One region of the Paenarthrobacter sp. NPDC090517 genome, then DNA from elsewhere that is predicted to be linked to it. Evidence: riboswitches for the same ligand, from Rfam matches in the RefSeq annotation. Region 1 holds a riboswitch; each other region holds the start of a gene.

Region 1 (3,750 bases):
GGCTGCCCTCTGCATGTACGGGCTGTGGATCGACAACACAAGGGTAAGCACTTATATGCCGTATCAACGAATTTTTCTGTCGTTTCGTGTGCGGTGTCGGCAAGAGTTCATGCGTGGTTAAGGGAGTGCGACGTAAAACGATGGGCCCGTTGAGTGCCGCCGTCACCTACATGGAGGGGTCGATCCGGCAACCGTTAAAGCAGAACTCCCCGCTGGCCTAAGCCCGCGGGGAGTTCGTTTGCGACGTGGGTCAGCCGTTGACGCGGATGAAGACCGGGCCGGAACCGACGTTGGCGCTGAACAGTGCCGTGGTGGATCCGTTCCATCCACCGTGAACTGCCTGGCCGTTGCCGACGTATACCGCAATGTGGGCCTGTCCGGCCAAACCGCCGTTGGCGTAGTAGGCGAGGTCACCAGGCTGGGCTTCAGCTGCACTCACGGTGCGGCCCAGGGAGAGGTAGCCAGCGGGCCAGTCGTGGAAGTTGATACCCACGGCAGCCAGGGAGTTGGTCACCAGCATGGTGCAGTCCTGCGTCACGCCGAGCTGGGCGTAAGCTGCAGCAGCGATAGCGGCACCGAGGCCGCTGGCTGCGGCGGGAGCCGCCGGGGCGGGGGTCGCGTTGCTGACGGCAACGGTTGCATTGGCTGCCGGAGCTGCGTTGGCGGTAGCCGCGGTTGCCTTTTTGGTTTCGACCTTGGCTTCAACCTTGGCCGGGGCTTCCTCGACGACCACGGGAGCCGGGGCTTCCACCGTGGTGACCACAGGGCGCTCGTAAGAAATGGCAACCGTGGAGTCCGCGGCGATGGTGGCCTGGACTACCGACTGCACGTCGAGGGTGGACGTGGAAGTCGATTCGCGGTCCACGTTGGTGTCGGCAGCGTTGGCGGCGATTCCACTGGTCAGGACCAGGCCTGAAGCAGCGGCAATAACTGCTGCCTGGCGGCCAACGCCACCGGCGTTGTCGCTAACGGCCTTCGCGATGACGGCAAGCGAGCTGGTCTTGGGGGCCTCAGCGCGGTGCCGTGCAAGCTTGTTTGCACTGGTCATGATTTTCTCTTTTCGTATCCGCGTGCAGTTGGGATGCACGCGGGTAATGGGTTGGCCAACGTTGGGGGCATGCTGGCCGACCCCGAACCGGATAATTTCTAGCGGAGGGTGTAGAACGATGAGGTGCCGGTGGACGCTACGGAGTGCAGCAGCGTTCCCTGGCCGGGATTCAAGGCGCTGATCATCATGCCGTTGCCGACGTAGATGCCCACGTGGGCTCCGCCGTTCTGCATGACAAGGTCGCCGGGAGCAGGAGCGCTGGTGGGCGTCATGGCCGTCCAGGCGTTGACGCGGGGGATGCTGATGCCGGCCTGTGCATAGACCCACTGGGTGAAGCCGGAGCAATCCCAACCGTTCGGTGTGGTGCCGCCCCAAACGTAGGGAGAGCCGATGCCGGTGTAGGCAATGGCGGCTAGACCGGACGCAGCTGCGCTTGAGGCCGAATCCTTGGCCTTGGATGACTTCGCGGTGACCGCTTCAGCTTTTTCTTCAGTGCTGGCCGCTGCACGCTCGGTAACGCGCGCGGCGCGCTGGACTGCCTTGGGAGCTTCCTTGGTAGCCACGGTGGGGCTCTCGAAGGAAACGGTAGCTGTTGGCTCTGCCGTGACAACCGCGGTAACAGCCAGTTGTTGGGTGCTGGAGGCCTCCGACTTGGAAACGTCGGTATCTGCGGCTTGTGCCGGCAAGCCGACGGTGAGGACGAGGCCTGAGGCTGCTGCCAGGACGGCGGCCTGACGACCCACAGTTCCTGCGTTGGATGAAACAGCCTTGGAAAGCGTATTCAACGGATTCGTGCGAACCGTTTGGGCGCGATGGCGCGCAGGGGTAGTGCGTGATGACACGTAGGTAGCCTCTCCCAATGCCTGCGAGGTGAGCTGTCGGATTCGGATGGGAGTCATCCGGCCGCGCTGCTTCCAAGGAAGCTTTTGCGACTTAACCCCAAGGCCTTCTTTCGAAGACCGGAAGTGGTTCCCCCGCCCCTGCCAGACGATTTATGCGAACGGACCTTGAGCGGTGGCAGAGCTAGGCAATCCACTCAAGTGCATCGACCCCCTAAAAAGCCGATGCGCTCTGTACGCTACAACAGTTGAACGCGAATGTCACATTCAGGTCACGGGGTGACTCTCGAATGCGAGAGGCAACCATCAAATGGCTTAGAGCCAACCCATGGGGTCTACGACTTCACCGTTGACCTGGACCTCAAAGTGGAGGTGGCAGCCAGTGGAAGCGCCCGTGGTGCCGCTGAGTGCAACGGTGTCGCCACGGTTAACGGTCTGTCCCACCTTGACGGTGAAGGACGACAGGTGGTTATACGTGGTCTCGAGGCCGTTACCGTGGTCAACGACCACGCGGTTGCCTCCGCCATACTCGTGCCATCCGGCGAAGGTGACCTTACCGGTGGCTGCAGCATGAACAGCCGTACCGCACTGGGCAACGAAGTCCTGGCCACGGTGGAAATCACCGGCGCCACCCGTGAGGGGGCTGATGCGGTAGCCGAAGGGGGATGCCGTGGTGAGCGTGTCAAGGGGGCTTGCCATGCTGCCAACGGATGAGGCCCGCTGGATGCTGTCAGCCGATTGGGCGCTGAGCAACTGCTTCAACTTCCCGTCCGGGTCGGCAGCAGTAGCGACGGCTGCGCGGCTGAAGTCGATCTTGGCTGATGCAGCAGCGGAAACCTCGGGCTGGCTGCCCGCGGGTGCGGCAACGGCAAGGGCAGACTCAGTCTGGCCTGATTCCGAGGTAGCCATGACGGGACTTGTGGCAGGCAGGCCGACAGTCAGGGCAAGTCCGGTGGCGGCTAGCGCAACACCGGCCTTCTGCCCGACGCCGCTGGCAGCGGCGAAGTCGGCAACCTGGCGCAACGGGCTCTTACGGCGGCGCACCTGACGCTCGGTGTCGCGAGGCCGGATCTCCGTTACGACGGTGGCTGGCCGCAGCTCAGCAGCGGGGCCGGACGCGCGGCGGCGGCCCCTGACGTTCTGCGATGTCAAACTCTGTTCCTCTCTCAAAAGCCTGCGAAGTTAGCTGTCGGATTCGGGTCAGAGAGTACAAAGACCCGGTCCGCACGAGGCGCTCACGGCACACAGGTATCCCAAGAGGGACTTGCATACGTGGGCACTTCTGCTGCGGACTTCACCCCAAGGCTGCTTCTTTAGACAGCCGCTTGTGGTTCCCCCGCCTCTGCCAGTGGTGGATAACACACCTGATCCGCTGGCAGAGCTCGGCTCCGGATCAGGTAACGCTTTGGTATCAGCGCTAGTAAATAACTATAGGGGATTAAGGCCTTCGGTAATAAATTCGTTATCAACAAGAACGGGCTGAGCGCAGCAGCCCTTTATCATCAATTCCGAAAAACCGCAGGTCACACGCGCGCTGAAGGCCCAAAAGTGAGGTTTGACACTGTACTGACCCAGCGCCCGGTCAGCTGAGCGAGACGAAGACGTGCGCGGCAACTTCAGGAGGCAGTTCCAAAGCGCCTTCAATACCAGGGACCCGGACCGAGATGTATTCGCCGACGCGTTCCAGGGACACGCTCGCTCCGGGACGGATCCCGCCTTCGTCCAACTGGGTAAGAAGCTCCGGCTCCACCTGGATGGGCTCCGCCAGGCGGCTGACCACCACGCGGGAATCGGTAGCGTAGCCGTCCATGGCCTGCAGCAGGTTGACATCAAGCCGGGGGAAGGGCTGGCTGGCAAGGCCAC
Region 2 (3,750 bases), on a different contig from region 1:
CGCCCGACAACACCACGAGCCCCATCATGTCCGGCCAGGTCAACCCGGGATGGGAGGCCACCGTGACTGCCACGAAGGCGTTGACGCCCAAGCCTGTGGCCACGGCAAACGGGTGTTTGGCCCACGCGCCCATGAGGATGGTCAGGATGCCGGCAACGAACGCCGTGGTGGCTGCCACGGCCGTGAAGCCCAGCGAAGCGCCACTCGAGTCAGGTCCGGAGAGGATCAGCGGGTTCAGCACCACGATGTAGCTCATGGCGAAGAAGGTCGCGAAGCCGCCACGGATTTCCCGCGAGTACGTGGACCCACGTTCGGAGATTTTGAAGTAGCGGTCGATTGCAGAACCTTGTTTCAGCATGAAGGTCTCCGGGGATCGAGGGGAGTTTGCCCTCAAATCCTATGTTGTCCGGTGTGGGCCCTCTGAACGATTCGCCTAGTCTGTAAGGAAGCCAACACTAGGAGAAACCGCCCCATGCGTACCATCCGCCCGCTTCTGGCCGCCGTCGTCGCTGCCCTTGCCTTCGCGTCCGCCTTGCTGTTTTCCGCGGCTCCGGCGTCCGCGCACGACGTCGCCGAGTCAACCGCGCCAGCCAATGGTGCCAGCGTTGCGGAAGTTCCGGCGTCGGTCTCCATCACGTTCAACAACCGCCCGCTCGCGATCGGTTCCGGTGTAACCGTGACGGCCGCCGGTGAGAACTGGGCGGACGGTCCGGTCGAAATCATCGACAACCAGGCTGTTCAAAAGCTTCGCCAGGGTGCTCCCGCTGGTGAATACACGGTGGTATGGCGCGTAGTCAGCTCGGATTCCCACCCCATCGAGGGCACCTTCACGTTCACCGCCACCGCGGGAAGCACGACGACGGCGACTGGCCCGGTGGGTGCCTCGCCGTCGGCATCAGCGCCGTCAGCCACTGTCCCCACGGCCGGTACAGCGGCGCCGGGGACGGGCAACAGTGAGCCTGCCGCTGACGCCTCGCAGCCCTTCCCTTGGAGCATTGTTGGATTGGCCGTTGTTGCTGTGGGTCTCGTTATTTACCTTGCTGTTACCGCGCGGAAGAAACTTGCCGCTTTCAACGGCCCGGACAGCGATACTTCCGCGGAATAACGCGGTTTTCTACGTACCTGCGAATATCTCGAAACGGATACTGCGACACGCCAGAAGCCCACTTCCCGTTACTTAAATGTGACTTCGGTGGAATCATCGCGTACGGTAGTACCTGTGCCTGTTCCACGTAGCGGGCACTTCCGGCCTGATTGCCTAGCTCTGCCGCAGTCCGGAATCCGTTCGCAGACAAACCTACGGCAGAGACGGGGAACCCAATTTAGGTCGCTTTCGAGCGTGCCTTGGGGTGAAGTCACGAAGCTTCCGCTGAACAGCGGGGGATAGTGGCCGGGTGACTCCCATCCGAATCCGACAGCTAACCTCGCAGGCATCGGGAGAGGCTCTTTCATGTCTTCACGCATTCTTCGCGGCCGTCGTAAGGCGGACAGCGTACGTCCTAATCCGTTCATCTCCATCTCGAAGGCAGTAGCCAGCAACGCTTCCGGCGCTGGCCGCCAGGCAGCTGTTATCGCAGCAGCCTCGGGCCTCGTTTTGACCGGCTCCATTGCTGCTCACGCAGCTGAGGCTCCGGTTCAGCGCGACTCCAGCCCCGCAACGGTCGCTGAGACCGTTTCCGAGGCACCCACCAAGGTTGTTACCGCTCTGGCAACGGCTACCGTCAACTTCGAGCGTCCGGCCGTTGCTTCCGTAGCAGCTCCGGTCATCGAAAAGCCGGCTCCCGTTGTTGAGGCCCCCGTGGCCAAGAAGGCAGCCGTCACCACTGCTGCTGCAAAAGCACCCGTCGCCGCTAAGGCTGCGGTCGCCGCTGCTCCTGTTGCCGCTGCACCGGTTGCCGCTGCTCCTGCAGCTGCTGCCCCCGCCGCTGGCGGCGTCAACGCAGCCATGGTCGCCTCGGCTTACGCACAGATCGGTGTCTTCCAGGACTGCACCGCCATGGTCGAGAAGGCCCTTGGCTCCGCAGGCATCCCGGTAGGCGACCTCGGTCCCATGCAGTTCATGAACTACGGCAAGGTTGTTAGCACCCCCCAGCCCGGTGACATGATCGTCCAGTCCGGCCACGTTGCTATCTACATCGGCAACGGCCAGGCAATCAGCGGTGGCATCAACGGCAACCAGACGGGCATCCACCCGATCAGCTGGTTGACCGCAACGGGTCCCCTGACCTACGTACGCGCTGGCGCATAAAGCCTCACGCTTCAGTTCAAAGGCCGGTGCCTTCAAAGAGTAATTTCTTTGAAGGCACCGGCTTTTGGCGTTAAGTTCTGTTTGTTTATGTTCAGCAGGAAAAGTTAGGCGGCGTGCCCCTAGGCGAGGGCGATGCCCGGACCTGCGGGTAGGGCCACCTTGGAGGAGATGGCTTGGCCCACTGCCTTGGCTTGCCGCAGCACTTCCTTGGGAGACGGGGTGATAAGGTCCCCAACGCCCACCAGGTGCATCCCTACCGCCCGCATGGCGGCCGCGAAGTTTTGGCCAACGGCTATTCCAAGTTCGGCGAGCATGCGGCGTAACTGGCTTTGGGCGCAGCGCGTCACTACTACGTGGTCCGCCAGGAGGACGCCGTTCGCTGTGTGGACCGCCCATTGGCGTGGAGTGGATTCGAGGGGGCCGGATACGTGGAGTCCGGTCCTCAGGCCGGCTGTGGTCATGCTTGCGGCCAGTCCGTATCCGATTTGCCGGGAGGGGTCCGAACCCAGGAAATCAAGGCGGACGGCGCGGGTGGTGTTGCGAACGTCCAGTTGATGGTTGGCGGCGTAGTTCCGCAGGTGTCGGAGGATCTCGTTGCGTTCCTGCATGGCCGCAGGATCGGCCACCTCAGTGCGTTGAAGCATGCCTGTATGGACGGAAGGACCTGTGGTGGACAGTGCGCCGAACCCGTCCACGACGATTGAGCCCACGCCATAGCGGCTGAGCTCACTGGCAACTGCCAAGCCGGACAGGCCGGCTCCGATGACCACGGTGGTGGTGCGCTCCGTGCCGGAATCAGGCGTGAGTGACACTGCTTGGTTCCTCCTTGACGTGTGTGCCTTTCGGCATCGCGTGGGATCGCGTCCGAGTTCCCCAAGCGGCCGCAAATAAATGGCCGGAGTGTGTGGTGTGAAACACGTTTGCCGGCCATTCGGTGACTCGAACACTACCGAACTTTTTCGGCCATGGATAGCCTCCGCGACTGCGCGTTTTGTGTGTTCGTCCGCAGCGCAATGTGAGAGCCCGGGAACCGAGCCCGGACCGTTATGCACATAGCCCGATGTCGCCTTGATTCGCTACTGCTGACCGAGAATAGTTGGCATTGGGAGGAGAAATTTCCCGGTTTCTCCTGCTCCGGCCATTGACAATGAAACAGTGAGGGAATCCGACGCGGAGAACCTCTGGCAGAATAGCCGGAACATCAAGCAGTAGGTGGAGAGGCAGGCCCCCATGGACCAGCACGGCAGACACAGTGAAGAGCCACAGGACGGCCAGGATCAGGCTGTGGAACCAGGTGGCATCGTGGTGGGAGTGGACGGCTCAGAGCATGGTCAATGTGCTTTGGTTTGGGCCGCGCGGGAGGCTGAACGTCGGCGACTTCCCCTGCATATCGTCACGGCATATTCCGTGCCCATCTTCGCCGCCTCCGGGCTGGATGGCGGCTACGCAACAGTTGACGATTCCGTGATTCGTGAGGGCGCGGATGCGATCGTTCGGCAGGC
Region 3 (3,750 bases), on a different contig from region 1:
CCAGGCTGTGCGTACGACGTCGACGCTCGGGTCGGGATCGTCGGTCCAGTCGAGCGGGACTTCATGAATGCGCAAAGCAGAACGTTCGGCAATCATCAGCAGTTCGGTGTCGAAGAACCATGCTTCATCGCGGGTGTGGGGGAGCAACTGTTGGGCGATGTCGGCACGTATGGCTTTGAAGCCGCACTCGGCATCGGAGTAGCGCGCCCCCGTCATGACGCGCAGCAGGAAGTTGTAGGTCCGTGCAATGACCTCACGGTGGCGGCTGAATGTCCCGTGTGAGGCCTTGGCCAGTCGCGTGCCGACCGCGAGGTCGGAGTGCCCGGAGATCAGCGGGGCAAGTAGGGGCGCCACCGCCGAAAGGTCGATGGTCAGACGGGGGTCCATGTACGCAAGCAGAGGTGAGGGCGAGGAAAGCCAGACCCGGCGGAGCGAGTTTCCGCGACCCCTCTGCTCAAGGTGGACCACCAATAGCTCGGGGAGTTCCCTGGCCAGGCGTTCGGCGATCCGCAAGGTGTTGTCCGTGCTGGCATTGTCCGCGACGGTGATCCGGAATGTGTGGGGGAAGGAACCGGCGAGGTGGCTGTGTAGGCTGCGAAGCTTGTATTCCAGCTGGGTCTCGTCGTTGAGCACAGGGATGATGAAGTCCAGGGTAGGAACTAAGGCGCGTGTGTCCGCGGGGGAGCGCTGCAGCTGATGATTCATCACCGGCTTGGGATCTGTGAGCGTCATACATTCAGCATCAGCTCACTCCATATGAGCCGAATAGGCGGCAACTGTGACCCCACTGTGAACTAAGCGCCGCACCTGTGAAACGGCAAAACCGCACCCGTTCCCGCTATCCGCTCCAGTGGGCACTGGTGCGAACGGCGGCAACGGGCGCGGCAATCAAGCAGTCTGGTTTAGTACCAGTTGTTGGCCAAGTGGAAGCCCAGAGCGGCGGACGGGGATCCGTAACGCTCCTTGATGTAGTTCAGGCCCCACTTGATCTGGGTCTGGTAGTTGGTTTCCCAGTCAGGACCCACGGTGGCCATCTTGGAAGCAGGCAGGGACTGGACGATGCCGTAGGCGCCGCTGGAAGCGTTCATCGCCGTGGTCCTCCAGTTCGATTCCTTCTCCCACAGCGTGTTGAGGGCAGTCATTTCGCCCGGGCCCCAACCGTAGTTGCCAAGGATGCTGAGTGCGTACGCCTTGGCAGCCGCAGGGTCATCCACAGCCTTGGGAGCGGCAGCAGCTGCTGCGGCTTCCGCAGCGGCAGCGGCAGCAGCGGCGTCGGCGGCCTGCTTGGCAGCAGCGTCAGCAGCAGCCTTCTCAGCTGCGGCCTGGGCAGCAGCCTGATCAGCGGCAGCCTTTTCGGCTGCAGCCTGCGCAGCTGCGGCCTGGTCAGCGGCAACCTTCTCGGCGGCGGCCTTGTCTGCGGCGGCCTTATCCGCGGCGGCCCTGTCGGCTGCGCCCTTTTCGGCGGCAGCATTCAGGGAAGCAGAGATCTCAGCCGACTTGTTGGTGTTGACCTGCGCACTGGACTGGGTTCCGGCTACGCGGCTGGCCTCGGGGAGGGTCAGTGCGGCGTTTGCGGCGGTTCCGAGCGATGCAACGCCCAATGCAGCTGCCACAACACCGGCAACTACGGACATGCGGTGGCCGGACTTACCCTGGCGGGCTGCGTTCTTGAGGACGGACTGCGACTTGGTGAGCGGTGCGTTGTGTTCGTCGCTGTGACGCGCGGAAGGGCGCGTCTGATCGTTAAATTCAGACATGTGATTACCTCTCAGCGCCTGCGGAGTTAGCTGTCGGGTTCGGATGAGGTCATCCGGCCGCGCATCATGCTGCGGCTTCACCCCAAGGGCCGGCCAAAAGTGGCCTGGCCCGGAGACTCTGGGTCCCCCGTCTCTGCCTCGGAGAAAGAACGGACTCCGGGAAGTGGCAGAGCTCGGCGCATCCCGGATGTGGGCCTGCTAGGGACGACCCACCCTTTCGACGGTACAGGAGGATTCCGTAGAAGTCACATTTAGGTAACAGAGATCACGATGCCGGTGAGTCGCCTTGCCCGATTCGTTATATGCCTTCGGTGGTGACGGTAGGGAATCGAAGGGCGAATTCGGTGCGCCCCGGCCGCGAGGTCATTTCCACGCTACCGCCATGCGCCGAAACGATGGATTCCACAATGGACAAGCCGAGTCCGGAGGTGCCCTCAGTTCCTGATCTTGCGACATCAGCGCGGGCGAACCGGGAGAAGATCCGGCCCTGGAAATCTTCAGGAATTCCGGGGCCGTTGTCCGTCACCGTGACCACGGCGCTGCCATCGGCGGAGAGCATGACACCTGTAGCCACAGTGGTGCCGGGATCGGTGTGTTTGCGGGCATTGGACAGCAAATTGGCCAGCACCTGGTGAAGTTGGGTGGCATCGCCGCGCACAGTGATGGGCTCGTCAGGGAGCTGGAGCTGCCAGATGTGGTCCGGCGCCATGACTTTCTCGTCACTCACCGTTTCGATGACCAGCTGTGTCAGGTCTACGTTTTCGACTTTCACGGGCTTGCCCTCGTCCAGCCGCGCCAGCAGTAGAAGGTCCTCCACCAAGGTGGTCATGCGTTCGGACTGGCTTTGGACCCGCGCCAGCGACTTCCGGCCATCCTCGGTGAACGTTTCCGTCATCCTCAGCAGCTCTGTGTAGCCCCGGATGGCGGTCAGGGGCGTTCGTAGTTCGTGCGAGGCATCGGCCACAAACTGGCGCACTTTGGTTTCGCTTTCCTGCCGGGCTTCCAGCGCGCTCGAAACGTTGTTCAGCATCTGGTTCAAGGCATGGCCGACGCTGCCAACTTCCGTTCCAGGGTGGGATGCCGACGGCGGTACGCGCACCGCCAGTGCCACCTCACCGGCGTCGAGAGGCAGGCGCGCAACCTTTGTGGCCACCTCGGAGAGCTGCTCGAGCGGACGCATGGTCCGGCGGATGATGACCGTCCCCACGAGGCCGATCACCACCAGGCCACCCAGCGAGACCAGCACCATGGTCCACACCAGCGAGGCTTCGGCGCTCTGTTTGTCCGCGAGCGGCAGGCCCGTCACGATCACATCGCCATAGGTGGTCTTGACTGCCACCAGCCGGTAATCGCCGTTGGACAGTGATCGGTCCACGGGGTGGTTGTTCGTGGGGAGCGACACCAGGACCTGCTCGTCGTCTGCTGAGAGCGAGACGCGGTTACCTTGGGCGTCGATCAAACCCGAGCTACGCACAGCGGAGCCGTCGATCCTCGCGTTGAGCGTGCCCGCCGCCTGCCCGCGCGCTTCCAAAGGGTCCGGCCTGCCGGGGGATGACGGAAAGTTCGACGGCGGCCTGCCGAAGTCATTCGCGCGGCTGGACGCCTGCTCCAACTGCCTGTCGAGCTGCCTGTTGAAAACCATGTCCATGGAGGCGTAGCTGACAACTCCCACCGCAGCGCAAATGGCGATCAGCAGGGCCATGGCCACCAGGACCAAGCGTGTACGCAAGTGCCAAGTGGAGGGGTTGAGCCAACTGCGCGGAGTTTGTCCGGCCGCTCTTGACTTCCTGGCCACTCCTGAGAGGGTGCTCAATGCCTAATCCGCAGGCTTGATGACGTATCCGGCACCCCGGACGGTATGGATCATCGGGGGGTGCTTGGCTTCGATCTTCTTGCGCAGATAGGAGATGTAGAGTTCCACGATGTTGGCCTGGCCACCGAAGTCGTAGTCCCACACGCGGTCCAGGATCTGGGCTTTGCTGACAACTCGTTT

Evidence for each region. A riboswitch is a leader RNA that binds a small molecule or an ion and turns the genes downstream of it on or off. The one in region 1 is predicted to bind cyclic di-AMP.
Region 2: linked by a shared signal. The riboswitch ahead of ACIQTW_RS11385 (NlpC/P60 family protein) and the one ahead of ACIQTW_RS15340 (C40 family peptidase) in region 1 are both predicted to bind cyclic di-AMP.
Region 3: linked by a shared signal. The riboswitch ahead of ACIQTW_RS09305 (hypothetical protein) and the one ahead of ACIQTW_RS15340 (C40 family peptidase) in region 1 are both predicted to bind cyclic di-AMP.

What each region holds. Positions count from the first base shown of each region.
Region 1 covers NZ_JBIVXN010000004.1:386,994-390,743, forward strand. Annotated here, with positions in the region: gene ACIQTW_RS15335 (NlpC/P60 family protein) at 251-1,048, opposite strand; gene ACIQTW_RS15340 (C40 family peptidase) at 1,147-1,890, opposite strand; cyclic di-AMP (ydaO/yuaA leader) riboswitch at 1,895-2,064, opposite strand; gene ACIQTW_RS15345 (M23 family metallopeptidase) at 2,203-3,039, opposite strand; cyclic di-AMP (ydaO/yuaA leader) riboswitch at 3,044-3,285, opposite strand; gene ACIQTW_RS15350 (metal-dependent transcriptional regulator) at 3,470-3,750, opposite strand, start outside.
Region 2 covers NZ_JBIVXN010000002.1:551,202-554,951, reverse strand. Annotated here, with positions in the region: gene ACIQTW_RS11395 (NCS2 family permease) at 1-358, opposite strand, end outside; gene ACIQTW_RS11390 (copper resistance protein CopC) at 473-1,105, shown strand; cyclic di-AMP (ydaO/yuaA leader) riboswitch at 1,256-1,447, shown strand; gene ACIQTW_RS11385 (NlpC/P60 family protein) at 1,451-2,248, shown strand; gene ACIQTW_RS11380 (FAD-binding protein) at 2,368-3,060, opposite strand; gene ACIQTW_RS11375 (universal stress protein) at 3,479-3,750, shown strand, end outside.
Region 3 covers NZ_JBIVXN010000002.1:93,826-97,575, reverse strand. Annotated here, with positions in the region: gene ACIQTW_RS09310 (glycosyltransferase) at 1-732, opposite strand, end outside; gene ACIQTW_RS09305 (hypothetical protein) at 903-1,757, opposite strand; cyclic di-AMP (ydaO/yuaA leader) riboswitch at 1,759-1,946, opposite strand; gene ACIQTW_RS09300 (ATP-binding protein) at 2,056-3,552, opposite strand; gene ACIQTW_RS09295 (response regulator transcription factor) at 3,574-3,750, opposite strand, start outside.